DNA from 3 places in the Shewanella sp. OMA3-2 genome. Region 1 is predicted to be linked to each of the others. Evidence: predicted binding sites of a transcription regulator. Region 1 holds the regulator's gene; each other region holds the start of a gene.
What was found. Region 1 encodes sigma-54, which starts transcription at its own class of promoters, with help from an activator protein. Its sites were predicted from a motif close to GTTGGCACGNNNNTNGNNT; they were not measured.
Positions count from the first base shown of each region.

Region 2: L0B17_RS04630 (TorF family putative porin) is a predicted target of sigma-54. The motif match lies at 1,370-1,388, and genes of this name have one in related genera.
Region 3: flgB (flagellar basal body rod protein FlgB) is a predicted target of sigma-54. The motif match lies at 1,852-1,870, and genes of this name have one in related genera.

Region 1 covers NZ_CP090974.1:4,039,882-4,045,249, reverse strand. Annotated here, with positions in the region: gene L0B17_RS17860 (hypothetical protein) at 1-141, opposite strand, end outside; gene L0B17_RS17855 (hypothetical protein) at 208-345, shown strand; gene L0B17_RS17850 (HPr family phosphocarrier protein) at 406-681, opposite strand; partial or broken gene rapZ (RNase adapter RapZ) at 715-1,571, opposite strand; gene ptsN (PTS IIA-like nitrogen regulatory protein PtsN) at 1,568-2,011, opposite strand; gene hpf (ribosome hibernation-promoting factor, HPF/YfiA family) at 2,014-2,301, opposite strand; gene L0B17_RS17830 (RNA polymerase factor sigma-54) at 2,328-3,821, opposite strand; gene lptB (LPS export ABC transporter ATP-binding protein) at 3,996-4,727, opposite strand; gene lptA (lipopolysaccharide transport periplasmic protein LptA) at 4,724-5,311, opposite strand; gene lptC (LPS export ABC transporter periplasmic protein LptC) at 5,298-5,368, opposite strand, start outside.
Region 2 covers NZ_CP090974.1:1,041,535-1,046,902, forward strand. Annotated here, with positions in the region: gene L0B17_RS04625 (PA3496 family putative envelope integrity protein) at 51-227, opposite strand; gene L0B17_RS04630 (TorF family putative porin) at 576-1,262, opposite strand; gene L0B17_RS04635 (HU family DNA-binding protein) at 1,671-1,943, opposite strand; gene L0B17_RS04640 (response regulator) at 2,065-2,862, opposite strand; gene L0B17_RS04645 (hypothetical protein) at 2,968-3,363, opposite strand; gene L0B17_RS04650 (DUF4240 domain-containing protein) at 3,430-3,939, shown strand; gene L0B17_RS04655 (hypothetical protein) at 4,070-4,375, opposite strand; gene L0B17_RS04660 (DUF3016 domain-containing protein) at 4,670-5,212, shown strand; gene L0B17_RS04665 (prephenate dehydrogenase) at 5,338-5,368, opposite strand, start outside.
Region 3 covers NZ_CP090974.1:3,310,790-3,316,157, forward strand. Annotated here, with positions in the region: partial or broken gene flgE (flagellar hook protein FlgE) at 1-125, opposite strand, end outside; gene flgD (flagellar hook assembly protein FlgD) at 188-976, opposite strand; gene flgC (flagellar basal body rod protein FlgC) at 1,001-1,417, opposite strand; gene flgB (flagellar basal body rod protein FlgB) at 1,420-1,818, opposite strand; gene L0B17_RS14615 (CheR family methyltransferase) at 1,945-2,784, opposite strand; gene L0B17_RS14620 (chemotaxis protein CheV) at 2,889-3,809, opposite strand; gene flgA (flagellar basal body P-ring formation chaperone FlgA) at 4,201-4,908, shown strand; gene flgM (flagellar biosynthesis anti-sigma factor FlgM) at 4,980-5,312, shown strand.

The sequences.
Region 1 (5,368 bases):
TTCCACTTCCCACTGACTAAAACCAACATTGGTAAAGAATGTATAGTGCTGCTGAACCTTAGTAAAAATTGCGCTAACTAATTTAAGAGTATGTTCAAAAATAATATTAATCGTATTTAAGGTTAATTGTGTATTTCGCATAATTTTCTCTCCGACAAGTTTCGTTAGCATTAAATTAAATACCACTTTATGAGTGTAGGTTTCTATATGAAAAGAACATACCAACTATTTTATATTTTAATTTTTGTTTATTTTCAGGCGGTTATGTTTTTTGTTTGTATGGTGATTGTAGGGGGGATGCAAGATATTGGTGCAATTGCACTAATTGTGGGAGGCAAGTTTTAAACAAAGTTTATATTAATTTATGTTGAAAATTGGACTCAATGACAAGAAAAGAAATTTGGATCAACAGCCTTCTTCAAATTTGTCATTAATTAAATTGCATATAGCATCAAGTGCAGATTGTGCATCTGGGCCTTCTGCTGTGATATCTATAGTTTTACCTATGCCACTTTCCAACATTAATAAGCCTAATACACTGGCTGCACAGGCCCTTTTTTCACCTTGGATTAAGGTAACATTGGCATTAAATGCATTAGCAAGAATGGCCAGTTTGGTGGCTGCTCGAGCGTGTAATCCAAGCTTGTTTGATATGATGACTTGACGCTGTAAAATACTCATTTAATTAAGCTCCGACAAGTAACACAATCGCCATTATTTATGCTTATTTGTAAGCTCTCTATGCCTTGCTTGAACAACATGCTTTTTACTATTTGAAAATCGTTTAGCAAGTTGATCTGCTATATAAACTGAGCGATGCTGACCACCGGTGCAGCCAATAGCTATGGTTAAGTAGCTACGGTTGTTGCGCTCTAAGTGAGGCATCCATGTTTCAAATAGGTTTTCTATTTGCCAAATGAACTTGTTTACCAAAGGTTGCTGCCCAAGAAATTCTTGCACTGGCTTATCTAATCCAGTAAAGGGACGTAATTCTATTTCCCAATGTGGGTTAGGTAAAAAACGTACGTCGAACATAAAGTCGGCTTCAGCGGGCATACCATATTTAAAACCAAATGATTCAAAGTTGATGACCAGCTCTTTATCAACACTGCCCATTAGAATTTCGCGTACTTGATCACTCAGTTGATAAATATTCAACTTTGAGGTGTCGATAAAATGATCTACATATTCAGAAATAGGCGCGAGTAATTCACCTTCAAATTGAATAGCATCCTGTAAGGACATATTCTTTTTCGATAAAGGGTGCAGTCTTCGGGTTTCACTGTATCGTTTTAACAGGGCTTCATCACTTGCTTGTAAAAAAAGCTAATAATTTCAGTATCGTTAGATAACCACGCAAGCTGCTGCTTTAATACTTTACCTTGCTCTTCTATATTTCTAACATCAACACTAATCGCCACCAGTTCATTGGTGTTTCTAAGCTGCTCTAAGAGCCGTCCAATCAAAGGTAATGGTAAGTTATCAACACAATAGTAGCCTAGGTCTTCTAGTACTCTTAGTGCGACAGATTTACCCGAGCCTGAACGACCGGATACAATAACTAATTTCATGTTGTGATGACCTGGTAAAGTTCGGTTGCGTTACTCGCTTTACGTAACTGTTTAAGGATATGTTTATCTGACAATTTTTCTGCCATTAAGGATAAAGTACTCAGATGCTGTTGGCATTGATCAGCGGGTACTAAAAGTGCAAATAAGAGATCCACAGGTTGTTTGTCTATAGCATCAAATGAAATAGCCTCTTCGCACTTTACAAAAACGGCGATAGGGCGCTCGATGGTCGTGAGTCGTCCATGCGGAATTGCAATGCCAGAGCCGATTCCTGTGCTACCCATTTTTTCTCTAGCCACTAGGCTTTCAAAAATCTCTTGTGAGGAGAGGGATGGGTACTGGGCAGCGACTAAATCGCTGATAAGTTCCAGTACCTTTTTCTTACTGCCCGGTGTGGCACAGGAGGTGCATTCCGGCTGCAGGATGGTACTAAGTTCCATCATTAATGTTTAGTTAATTTCTCTTTATGTTTAATGACCTGACGATCGAGCTTGTCAATCAGGGCGTCTATGGCGTGATACATGTCAGCATGTTCAGCAGTGGCAAATACTTCAGTGCCATTTAGGCTGACTTTTGCTTCAGCTTTCTGTAACTGCTTTTCGACATTCAATACTACTTGGACATTATTGATCTGATCGAAATGTCGTTCAAGTTTTGTAAACTTATTTGTAACATATTCTCTCAGTGATTCAGTAATTTCAATATGGTGACCCGCTAAGGTGATGTGCATATTTATCCTCCAATTGCCTAGGTAGATTATAAGCTCTTACGTTGGTTTGAGGGAGGGATCATCATCGCTTCGCGATATTTTGCGATAGTGCGACGTGCAACATTAATCCCTTGTTCAGCCAGAAGATCAGCCATTTTACTGTCACTTAATGGCTTTTTCTGGTTTTCAGCTGCAACCAGCTTTTTAATAAAGGCTCTAATTGCTGTCGATGAGCACTCTCCGCCATCGTCGGTGCTTACATGGCTAGAAAAAAAATACTTAAGTTCGAATAGTCCGCGTGGTGTATGCATATACTTTTGTGTGGTGACACGCGAGATAGTTGATTCATGCATTTCGACAGCTTCAGCTATGTCATTCAACACCATAGGTTTCATGGCTTCTGCGCCGTATTCAAAAAAACCTTGCTGAAATTGCACAATACAATTTGATACTTTAAGCAAGGTATCGCTACGGCTTTCTAAGCTTTTGATGAACCATTTGGCTTCTTGTAAGTGGCCTCGAATAAATTGAGTGTCTGTTGAGCTTTTGCTGCTTTTTGCCATGGCAGCATATTGTTGATTGATGCCTATTTTTGGCATGTTGTCAGGGTTCAACTCAACTACCCAACGGCCATTCTTTTTGGTTACTGACACATCTGGGATAACATATTCATCATCTGGTGGAGTGATCATGGTGCCAGGACGTGGATTTAAAGATTGTATTAATTCAATTGCTTCGCGCAGCTCATCTTCTTTTAGCTTTGTTTTACGCATTAAGGTGCGAAAATCACGCCCAGCAATCAAATCTAAATAATCTTTGATTAACATTCTGGCATTATCAATATGTGGTGTGTTTGGTGCAAACTGAACAAGTTGAATCAACAAGCATTCACTTAAGCTGCGTGAGGCAACACCAAGTGGATCAAAATGTTGTATGCGCTTTAGCACAGCTTCTACTTCGTCTAGTTCGACAGAGTCATCGCCCATGGCCTCTAAAATGTCTTCGGTACTTTGGGTGAGATAGCCAGTGTCATCAATAGCATCAATAATCGCAGTTGCGATAGCTAAGTCTGTTTCAGAAAAGGGAGTCAGATTTTTTTGCCATTCTAGATGTTCATACAAGCCTTCAGATGTTTCACCCTGGAAAGGCATGTCATCATTTGGCATGCTGCCTGACCCCGAACCTGGGCTTGCCATTGGGGAGGCGCTGTACACTTCATCCCAAGTGGTATCCATTGGCAGATCGTCAGACATTTGCTCTTTAGTCATTGACTCTGCGGTATCGATATTTGAAGTGTCTTTTTCGACAACAGGGACACTGACTTCGTTGAAGTCAGTGTCTGACAGGTCTTTTGAGTTTTCATTTTTATCGCTAAGTACTGAAAATTCATCTTCCATTTCAAGCAAAGGGTTGGAATCTAATGCTTGTTGAATTTCTTGCTGTAACTCCAAAGACGATAACTGCAACAAACGAATCGCTTGTTGCAGTTGTGGGGTCATAGTGAGGTGCTGACCCATTTTAAGTTGGAGTGAAGCTTTCATTACTGCTGATCCCTAGAATAATTCGGCGTCTCACTGGTTAAAGTGAGTGAGAGTCGCAAATTTTTTAACAAATGCTCTGACTTTAGTTACATATGAGCGATTAACTCTATCATCAGATAGCTCAGCCACCAGAATACAATGTTAAGCAAGTGTTTCAGAGCCTCTTTAGATTCACTATAGCTTGAATTGTTCCCCTAAGTATACAGCCCGAACTTGTTGATTGTTTAGTACTTCAGTAGGAGTTCCTTCGGCAATTAAATTACCCTGACTAACGATATATGCACGCTCGCACACATCAAGTGTTTCACGGACGTTATGGTCGGTAATTAATACCCCTAGACCACGGTGTTTGAGTTGCAGAATAATTTTTTTAATATCAATCACTGAAATAGGGTCAACACCAGCAAAGGGCTCATCTAATAGTATAAATTTAGGGTTGGCTGCTAAAGCGCGGGCAATTTCTACCCGTCGTCTTTCGCCGCCAGATAGTGACATACCTAAACTATCGCGAATATGGGTGATATGAAATTCTTCTAAAAGATGTTCAAGTTCCTGGATCCGCTCGTCTGGAGTCATCGATTTACGGGTTTGCAAGACAGCCATAATATTATCGTGCACGGTGAGTTTTCTAAAAATACTGGCTTCTTGGGGTAAGTAGCCAATACCTTTTCGCGCCCGTAAATGCATTGGATCAGCGGTTAAGTCATCGTCATCGATTAAAATGCGGCCATGGTCACTTTTGACTAAGCCAACAACCATATAAAACGTCGTGGTTTTACCTGCGCCATTGGGACCTAGTAGCCCAACAATCTGGCCAGTTTTTACGGTTAAACTGACACTTTTAACCACTTGACGATTTTTATAGCTTTTAGCTAAATTCTCAGCTGTTAAGGTAATTTGGGTCATTGGTTACCTTGCTTTTTTAACGGAATTTCAGGTAGTTTTTGTGCGGGTGATGCATCATTTTGGAAGTTTTCCGGCTGAATAATGGTAATCACACGATCTTCACCTTTACCGGTACTCTCCGCGATAAGCTCTTGGGCATTGATATTGTAACGGATTACGTTTCCTGTCACTTTACTGCCTGCTTGATCTAGCTTAGCGTTTCCGGTTAGCAAGAGTCCGGTCGTTGCTAAGTCATAACGAATTTCATTGGCACTGGCTGTACCTATGCGGCCATCATCAAGCTCTTGTGAGAACGTAGCAGGGTTGCCGGTGGCAATTAGCGTTTTAGTTTGGCCGTTTTCAGCAGAAAATGCCCGCAGCTCATCGGCTTCGATATTGATCGAGCCTTGGGTGATTTTTACTGGTCCGTTAAAAATGATTTGGTTATTTTTAACATCAGCTCGTTGGCTCACGGCAGCAATTTTAAGCTCTTGCTTTAAGTCGCCTTCTTTGGCCACGGCGTTGCCAGCCAAAACACTAATAGCTAAAGTGCAAATAACACTGCTTCTACCGAGCAATGTGGTTAAAAACTTAATGTGGTTCATATGTCCCTTCTACTTGACTGAGTAAGGTAATTTGTTCTGCATTGAGATCGGCAAATA
Region 2 (5,368 bases), 1.1 Mb from region 1:
ACCAATAGCAGTTGTAACGATGGTTTTTTATTGGTGTGATGGTTATGCGACTAGAAGAAGTCGTCATCACCAATGGCTTTTCTAAGCTGTGCTTGTTCAAGAAAATCTTCTAAACGCCTTTTTATCTGACGTTTATGTTGCAGATTCTCTGCTCCTTTAGCACTTCTTGGTGAAGTCATCGCTTCAATTTCTGTATCGTCAGGCACTCTTTCAGTGATATTAGCCATAATAAAACCCTCATAACCAATGGTAAACAACAGTACTAAACCAATGAGCTCTTTCTAACTAAAAAATTATCCTTAGAAAAGCAAAATATATTGTTCGATATGAACAGTTTTTTTTACCTTCATGATTTGAGCTTAGCAGTTATTTACTTACAAGCTAATTGAGCGTTAAAGATAGGAAGGAGTGGCTTTGTGCTTTTTAGGTATTTGGCAATTATATTGGGGATGTTGATCTTTGGAGCTGAATTTTTAATACACAAACGCCACCCAAAGGTGGCGTTAAGGCAATTTAACACACTAATGTTAATTGCTTACTTTGCAGGCTAGTAAATAATTAACATGGTAGTACTGTTATAGATCAAAGCTGTATGAATAACCTAAAACAACTTTAGCATCATCATCTGCTAAATCTGTGTTAGATACCATGAAAGAGACGGTGCCGACATCGGTATCAGCGCTTAGTGACACATTGTAGTCAGAATAAGTTTCGCTAAAGATATTTTTAACCACATCGCCTTGTGAATATCCATAATGTACGCCTAGGCTGACTTTTTCTGTTAAAGGAAAGCTGACATTGGCTTGCAAGTAACTCCAATCAGTTTCGCTGTCAGCACCAGAGACATCTGAGTCTGCATTAACGACTTTTGAATAACCGAGTTCTAGCCATTTCCAACCAAGTAAAAATGTTATTTCACCAAAATCATAGCTGCTGTCAGCATCTGGATAAGCGTAATATAAATAACTCACGTCATAAGTGAAATCTTCACCGAATTCACCTGAATATCCAGCATAAAAGTCAGCTTCATAGGTTGCTGCGTCACCAAAATCAACATTTGATGCCCAAGTGCCAGCATAAAAACCAGATTCGTGTGCGTAATCAATTCCACCCTGTACCGCTACAGCACCATCTGTCTGGGTGACTCCTCGCCATAAGTAGTTAGATGTCGCGCCAATATTAGCGGAGACTTCGGCAAAAGCTGTGCTGCTAAGCAGTAGCGTGCTTGATAATGTAACGGCTTGTAATAGTGATTTTTTCATCATCTTTCCTCAAGGTTTATTATGCATTTACATACCGTGTATGTCAGGACGTGAATACTTCATATATCGAGACAGGCTAGTAAATGTTGGTTTATCTGTATTGAATTAAGCGAAGCGTGTGCCAAGATTAAAACTTGTTTTATATTAGGTGGTTAGATTTATTTAGCCATTTTTAACATGTTTGTTGCTTTGTCATGGTGCGACATTGCACTTGGTTTGGGCACTAGACTAAGTTTGCGTAGCGAACGCGAGGGGAGCTAGACGTTGCTTGGAAAATGATATGCTTTTGTATTGGCAGGATGATGATTTGTTACAGGGTAAACTATTTTGGGGAGGGCAAGTTGACTGAAATTCGGGTATAAAAAAACCTCCAAAAGGAGGTTTTTAAAAACAACAATTAACATATTTTTAGTTAACGCTATCTTTTAACGTTTTACCTGCTTTGAACTTAGGCACAGTTGCAGCAGCAATTTGGATTTCTTTACCGGTTTGCGGATTACGACCAGTACGTGCAGCACGTTGTGAGGTTTCAAATGATCCAAAACCAACGATAGAAATTTTTTCGCCGTTTTTCATTGCTTCAGTTACCGCTGCTTCAAATGATTTTAATGCACGGCCAGCTTCTGCTTTAGTTAGATCTGCGTTTTCAGCAATTTTTGCAATCAGTTCACTTTTGTTCATATTGATATTCTCTGCTTTCCATAGAAATGTTTCAAAACGTGGTTAACATGCCATAAGCGTTGACGCTTTAAAAGTATTTTGTCCGATAAAAGAGTAAAAAGAGTGTGAAATGCGCACTATGTTACTCTTCGAGCAGTTGATATAAGATCCGTTTGACTAAATTAGGTTCAAAAGGCTTATCACAAAGGGCATTCACTCCAGCACTGGATACGTTACTTAAATGGGTGTCATTAGCCTCAGAGGAGACCATTAAAATAGGAATGTGTGACTGTTGGCTTTCATTACGAATATATTGTGTTAGTGCTAATCCATCAACACTGGGCATGTTGTAATCGGTAATCACTAAATCATACATATTATGCTGCATTAAATTAATCGCTTGTTGACCATCTTCTGCTTCCGTAATAATTCTTATGCCTAAATTACCAATAGTCCTTTTGATCACGTTACGTGCTAAACGACTATCATCAACTACCAGAACTCTTAGGTTATGCACATCAAAATGGCTCAAATCTAATTCGTCATTACTGATTAAATCTATGGTTGAATTTAATGCGCGAGCTAAATGATCGGCATTAAAAGGCTTTGGTAAAATAGCTACTACACCGGACTGTCTAAAAATTTCAAGTTGTTCGCGGCGGCATTCACTCGACACCAACATAAACTGAATATCTTGGTATTCTGGCTTTTGCTTGATATAAGCCAGTAAATCTGTCGCTTCGCCATCTGAAAAATGTAATGCACTGGTAATTAAGTCAGGCTTATGACGAGCAATAATGGCTTTGGCATCAGCCAGAGTGGTGGCGGTTTGAATGCTGACAACGCCTTCTTGTTGTAAGTGAGACATGATGATTTTTCGTTGAGTCTCAGACGGCTCAAGCAATAAAATAGATAATTCGCTAGGGGATAAACTGTGCATTTATTAAACTCTTTATTATTGGTTGCAACTAGATAGATTATAGCATATACACATTAAGTACATTATCATCAAATACGTCCTCAGAAATCAGTGTTCACTGGGTCTTTAAGCGCTGGAATGATTCAGATACTGACGGACTTTATGGTTTAGTGCAGCCCACCATTGTAAGGTAATTAGGCTTGTTGCTGTGCATGTCACCATCCAAATCGGAATGATTTGGCCATTAAATTCAATTATCACGTCTTCAGGAGTAATTTGAAACGCGATCAATGCAGTTGTGCCCATCGCAATTAACACTAAGGTTTGCAATCCTAGATGAAAAAACAGCACTATTTTAGCCCATTTTGCCTGCATCAATAGGCCCACTAAAACGGGTAAAACCCCAAGGGTTAGTATGTCGAAAGCCGCATGTTGAGTCGCGCGCCAAAGGGCGATAAGGGTAAATAAGGTGTATAAAGCAATCAGTAATATAATCCCCAAAGGGCGCTTAACCTGTGTCATTTTGTTCACTTGATTGAGTGTATTTAGGATAGAATATCGTAATTTAGTGGATATTGGGAAAGTTCAATGACTGAAACACAATTTTGGCAACTGGTTACCCGCACTCAAGCTGATCAGTCTTCTGAACAAATCGTGCAGCAATTACAGCAGTCACTCGATTCTTTAGATGATGAGTCATTAAAGGCATTTGATAAAATGTTTGGCCAACAATTACGTCGAAGCTACCAATGGGCTATTTGGGGAGCTGCTTATATTGTGACTGGGTGTGATTCTGATTATGCCTTTACTGAGTTTCGGTGTTTTATTTTGTCATTGGGTCAAGAATGGTATGACAAAATTATTGCTCAACCGGATAGCTTAGGTGATTTGGCTGATTGGCCATTAAAAGATAATTATGCATATCCCTTTATTGAAGATTACGATTTAGTTGCCGGCCAGTTATATGAAGATCGCAATGAAGATGAGCTCCCGTTTGTGCCTTCTGGCAATAAAAAGCCCGAGGGGAAAAAGTTCTCGACTAAACCTAAAGTGTTAAAGCTAACTTACCCTAAATTAAGTGCACGATTCCCATTTTAATTAATACTTGTATTGACTTAAAAATGGTCTATGAGTCGAACCTTACATTCCCATAAGTAAAAGCCCCGACCAAAGTCAGGGCAATTATTACATCTATCGTGAGAGCGGTATTTCGTTCTGTACTGACTCACTATTGCTTTAGACAAGTTGACGTATCATTATCGTAAGATAAATTATATTGTTGGCAAATTTGAGCAACATATTGACCTTCTGCTTTTGCTATTTGCTGATTAAGTTGTTGCTCTGACGACAATTCTAGCTGTTGTTCATTTTGCATTATTTGTTGGCTTAATTGAATGCTCTGTTGCTCTATTACGTTACTGTGAAGGCCTCGCTCATTGGCTTGGCTTTGAGCTGAAATCGCCATTCCCACAACAAGAGTTGCTAATAAAGCTGCTAAAGAAACACGCTTGGTTGAATTAGTGATTAGTTTCATTGTTATGACTCCGTAGAATAAATATTAATTAGTCACGACGTTAGTTCCTTGAACAATCGCTAGTATAAAGACACTGTCTTTTCGTTGGAGTGATAGTAGCTTCAGTTTATTGAACCAAAGCTGAACGAAATATAAAAAAGCAGAATAATTAGTTTGTATGATTTTAATGCTTAAAAATAACGTTTTAATTAATTTATTAGAATTTGCTTTATGTTAAGCAAATGTACAGGTTCACTTTGTTAGAGTTGTTTCATCAAGTAAATATCTATTTAAATTTTTGCCTGGAGGCATTTTATGAACATTAACTATTTATTAGTGGTTGGGGCATTCGTCAGTAGCGTGGTAATTGCAGAAGAAGCCGAAGTTGTCAGCCCTATCACTGAGACAGGTATTGTTAAAGTAGAATGGCAAGAGCCTGATAACTACCGTGACATTAAGTCTTCAAATGAACTGCAATCACGCTTTGAAAATAGATTTTTTGAAGCAATAACAAAAAACATTAATAAACAGGCAGAGAAGATACTTAAGCCTAATCAAAAGCTTGAAATGCAGGTTTCTAATGTTGATTTGGCGGGGGATGTTCGCCCGACTTTTGGCGCAACAGTTGGTGATTTACGAATTGTCAAAGAGTTATACCCTCCAAGAATGACCTTTACGTATCAAATTTTGGAAGATAGTAAAGTTATTATCAGCGGTGATGAAAAGTTGACTGACATGGGTTTTTTAAATCGTATCAGTCGCATAAATGAACGTCCTTTCGAGGCCGAAACCAACATGTTGGATGACTGGTTAAAACGCACGGTTGCACCACAACTTGAGGCATCCAAAGCGCTTTAAGTAACATGTAATTTAATTAGTTCGTCTAAAAAAGGCAAAGTCGCTACCAGCGGGCTTTGCCTTTTTTACTAGCATTTAATATCGGCAGTTAATGTGGTGTCGTATTAGCAGTAATGTTTGGGAAGTTATTTACTTTGTTGTTTAAATGCCTGTAAT
Region 3 (5,368 bases), 730 kb from region 1:
ACATCTGCAAATTCAGCACGAGACTCCTTAAAGCCTATAGTATTGACGTTTGCTATGTTATTAGCTGTAGTATTTAGATCTTTTTGAGCGGCTGCGATACCACTTAATGCGATGTTAAAAGACATATTTCACCTCGAGTAATCAGGTTTTCTTTAATGACAATTTCTTGTCACAAGTTTTATTAAATTTAAGATTCAGACACCGCAAGTACATCGGTTAACTTAATACCACCAATACCGCGAAGGTTAAGAATCGCCCCAGTTGCTGCTGTACCTAGTGAAACACTCGTCACATGTGCATAAGTAGAAACAGGTAAATCTTGAGATTGTCCGTCCACTTTACCGCTAGCTTTGATGGCATAAGTACCTTCAACTACCGGTTTACCATTTTTATCTAAACCATCCCATGCAACATCGACGTTTCCGCCTGCACGGCCATCAATATCAAAGGTTTTAATTAGCTGTCCAGCCTCATCTTCAATACGGATGGTGATCTTATCAATCGACTCCGGTGTACTAACCACCCCTTTAATCTCAGGGCTTGCTGGGGTAATAGCGCCAGTATCAGATGGGATCAACACTTTGCGTCCCACTAAACTTGAGGCTTGTAATGCTTGGCTTGAACTCATTACACCATTAAGATTTAGAATTTCTTTATTTAAGTTTGAAATACCATCAACCGTTGAAAACGAAGCCATTTGAGCAATCATTTGATCATTATCAACGGGCTTAAAAGGATCTTGCATCGAAAGCTGCTGACTGAGCAGAGCAAAAAAATCTTCTTGCTTAAGCATTTGATCTTTTGCAGCAGGTGTTTCAGGCGCATCAGGTAAACGAATACCGTCTAAAAAAGGATTACCCGTTGTGGTCGTTGTCGAATTAGACTGAACAGTATTTTTACTGACAGTGCTGCTATTAGATGATGTCGATGCCTGTTGTGGCAAAGACTGGCTACTATAGGGATTAACGAGGCTCATAATTTACCTCCTGCAATTCTCATGTTATTTACCCATTCGAAGTGTTTGTTGCAACATGGTTTTAGCTGCATCTGCGACTTGAACATTCATTTGATAAGAGCGAGAAGCTGAAATCATGTCAGCCATTTCTTCCATAACATTTACATTTGGCTTGTAAATAAATCCATCACCATCCGCCATAGGATGATCTGGCGAATATTCTTTTATCAATGGCTTATCACTTTCAACAATACCGCTTACATTAACGCGATGAGCACCTGACTGCTGATTATTGGCCTTTGACATTTCAGCCTCAAATACAGGGTGTCTAGCACGATAAGTTTTATCTATACTACTAGAGACCGAGTCCGCATTCGCAATATTACTCGCTGTGGTATTTAAACGGACAGACTGTGCTGTCATACCTGAGCCGGCGACATTGAATATATTAAATAAGCTCATAATTAATCACCTCGTAGTGCTTTACGCATACCTGAAAACTTACTTTCTAAGAACCCCAATGACATTTGGTATTCAATAGAGTTTTGCATAAAGGCTGATTGTTCTTGTTGCATATCAACCGTATTTCCATCGCCAGTATCTGGCTGATTGGGGACGCGGAATTTGACATGTTGTTGACTGAGCGCTGTTAAATCAAAATGCTTTTCATTAGTGGCACTCATCGTTAACCCTTTCTGACGAGAGCTAGCTGCTTGCATTGCTGAGGAAAAGTCAACATCACGCGCCTTATACCCTGGAGTATTCGCATTCGCTATGTTACTGGATAGCACTTCAGCGCGTTGCGCTCTAACACCAAGGGAGTATTGATGTACTCCAAGTGCATTATCAAAATTAATCGCCATAAAATTGCCTCCATCAGCTAACTGATAGTTATAAAGCAAAGGTTATGCCAATTATTTAATCGATGGGAGTATATATAGAAAGGCAAGCATGTGTTTAAAGTAACACATGCTTTTCAATGGGTTAAATCAGTTTTTCTTTTGGTAGTAGATACCTGGGTTGCAGCGAACCATGTCAAACTCTTCGGTTAATCCGGAAATAGATTCTGACGCACCAAGAAATAAAATCCCTTTTGGGTTTAAAGCGGCAGCAAATTGCCGCAAAATTTTAGCCTTTGCCTCTGGAGCAAAATAAATCAACACATTACGACAAAAAATAATATCGTATTTACCCAAAAGAGTATAACTTTCAAGTAAGTTATGTGCTCTAAAGTTCACCAATCGCTTAACGTTATCTTTGACTTTCATATTGCCATTAGGCAAAGCATCAAAAAACTGACGTTTACGCTCTTCTGATAATCCACGCGCCAATGCTAAGCCATCATATTCTGCATTTTTACAGCGCTCTAACATAGAAGGCGACAAATCTGTCGCTTGAATAGTCACGCCACCAGGTAACGCACCAGGCTTGCGCTGTTGGTATTCTAATGCAGTCATTGCCAATGAGTACGGCTCTTGACCTGAAGAACATGCTGCAGACCAAATACGTAATGAACGACCTAGCTTAGAATATTCAGGTAACAAAGTGTTATACAATAAATCAAATGGATAACGGTCTCGAAACCACAATGTTTCATTAGTTGTCATCGCATCAATCACTTCCGTACGCAACTGACGCTCAGTAGGCTTCATTGAATGCTTAACCACCTCTGATAACGAGGGTAGATTGTACTTGCCCATTAATGGTGCTAAACGGCTTCGCACTAAATATTGCTTGTTTTCACCTAAAACAATGCCGCTGTGTTGCTCTAGAAACAACCTAAATTGATTATATTCTGCTTCTGCGAGTGATTTATCTGTCACTTTCACATCCTAATATAATGAGTGATGTTTACCCTACCATTAGGGCTTTTACGCATAATTAACATTCATGAATTTTCCATGCCAGCCTACTGCGTTCAATAGACAAAATATTACAAACTTAAATGTTTATTTACTGCAGCAGCTAATTCATCTGGATTAAATTTAGCAATAAAGTCATTTGCGCCTACTTTTTGTACCATTGCCTGGTTAAATACCCCGCTTAAAGAGGTGTGTAGCACAACCTTAATATTTTTTAACTTCGGGTCATCTCTAATTTCAGCAGTAAGGGTATATCCGTCCATTTCTGGCATTTCAATATCGGAGATAATCAATGGAATTTCCAACGATACATCGTCCATTTCTTTCGCTATAGCCTTGAGTTTATTCAGTGCTTCTCGACCATCTTTAGCGGTATCAATTTGCAAATTTAAAGACTCAAGCGAGCGAATAATTTGCTTACGGGCAACAGCAGAATCATCTATCACCATTACATGATAATTCTGTTCACGGTCAATTGTTAACTGTTCACTAACTTCTTGGCTAATGGCCGTTTTAACCGGTGAAATTTCATCTAGAATTTTTTCTACGTCTAAAATTTCAACTAATTCACCTTCAATTTCAGTAACAGCTGTCAGATAAGAATAACGTCCAGCGCCTTTAGGTGGAGGCAAAATGGCAGCCCAATTCATGTTGATAATACGCTCAACAGAGCTGACCAAAAAACCTTGAACACTGCGATTGTATTCTGAAATAATAATGAAGCAATTCTCAGTTGAAGCCAGCGGACGTCCACCTGTCGCAGCGCTTAAATCAATAACTGAAATAGTCGCGCCACGAATGTGTGCAACTCCTTTAACAAACGGGCTCAGTTTAGGTAACTTAGTTAAAGGAGGGCATTGAAGCACCTCTTTAACTTTAAACACGTTAATACCAAAACGTTGACGACCATTAAGTTTAAACAACAGTAACTCTAATCGGTTTTGGCCAACTAATTGAGTACGTTTGTTGACTGATTCCATGATACTCGACATAACACTGCCTTTTTTATTAAATATCCGAATTAATAGATACTAGCTTGTTTTACCTAAAAACATAAATCGAATAATGATTTGCAATACTTTAAAGGAATTTAATTTACCCCCTCAACTACTGATTATTCAATTATGCACTGGGCCATGCCATATTTTACCATGGGCATGATTCTTGCTTTAATATTATATCAACCACATTAGACGAATAAATAACTAGAGAAGTCAATATATTGTCACTACAGCTTAGACTATTATGGGTAATTTCATTTCCACTACCTTTATACATAAGCGCTATCTGTAGTATTTAACGACTCTGAATCAATTTATTCTCTGTATTTTTTATAGAATTAAGTATAGGTGCATTCTGGCTAAACAAGCTAGTATCTTCATTATGAAAGTAAATTTTTTATTATTTTTTTATTTATTGTTCAATTCATTAGCTGTTTTTGCGAATGAAGAAGCTAGCATACCTTCTGTATCGACCATAAGTGAAATGGCTGAAGAGGCTGTTAGAAAAAAGATTCAATTAACACCGGATGCTAAGTTACTTATAACCCCTCAAAATTTAGAAGGTCGCTTAACGCCTCCTCGCTGCTATAAACCATTAACAATCGAGCTCGCAAGTGATCGGGATATTGGCAGAAATAATACGGTTAAAATAAGCTGCAACAGCCCTGATTATGATTATCCTTGGCAAATATTTTTATCCGTTAGAGTCGAGATAATGTATCCCGTTGTGGTTGCCAGCGAAATTATCTCACCAGGCATCGCATTATCAGCACAACAGGTACACATAGAATATATTGATCAGTACAGTCTTAGGGGGCAATTTTATTCTGATATAGAAGCCGTTTTAGGCAGTAAAACTAAAAGACGTATAAGTAAAAGCGCACCTATTTTGAATAGCCACTTATGCTTTGTGTGTAAAGGTGATGCTGTGTCTATATACGCCAGAAGCGAAAACATCCAAATTAAAACATTAGGTGAAGCAATGCATGACGGTAGTATAGGCGAATCAATTAGAGTTAAGAATGCAAATTCAAGCAGAGAAATAGAAGCGCGGGTAATTGGTGTTGGTGAAGTAGAAGTAAGAATGTAAAATAAGCTAAAGTTTTTTTTCGCTAGGTCGATAGCCTATTTGGAAAACCAAAATTAACGCTGGAGCCACACATGGCAATTGACATCAACAAACTTAAAACAACCACAACTACGCCAATGCAAACGGCACGTGATGCTAAAACGACTGGCAATGCAGCTCAAGCGGCGCCTAAAGCAGCCACTGCGGCAATAAAAACAGATTCTGTTAGCATTACGCCTCAAGCGCAAGTATTACAAAGTGTACAGTCAAAAATGGCGAGTTTGCCTGAAATTGATCAAAAGAAAGTCGCTGATATTAAACAAGCTATTTCTGAAGGTCGATATAAAGTAGACCCTGAAAAACTTGCAACAAATATTGCAAGCTTTGAATTACAACTAAGTGGGCTTAAGTTTCAAGAAGACTAGTGAAGCGTTAAATCTTGCTGTCAGCAGGAATGTTTGCTTTAGTCTATTCTTCTGAA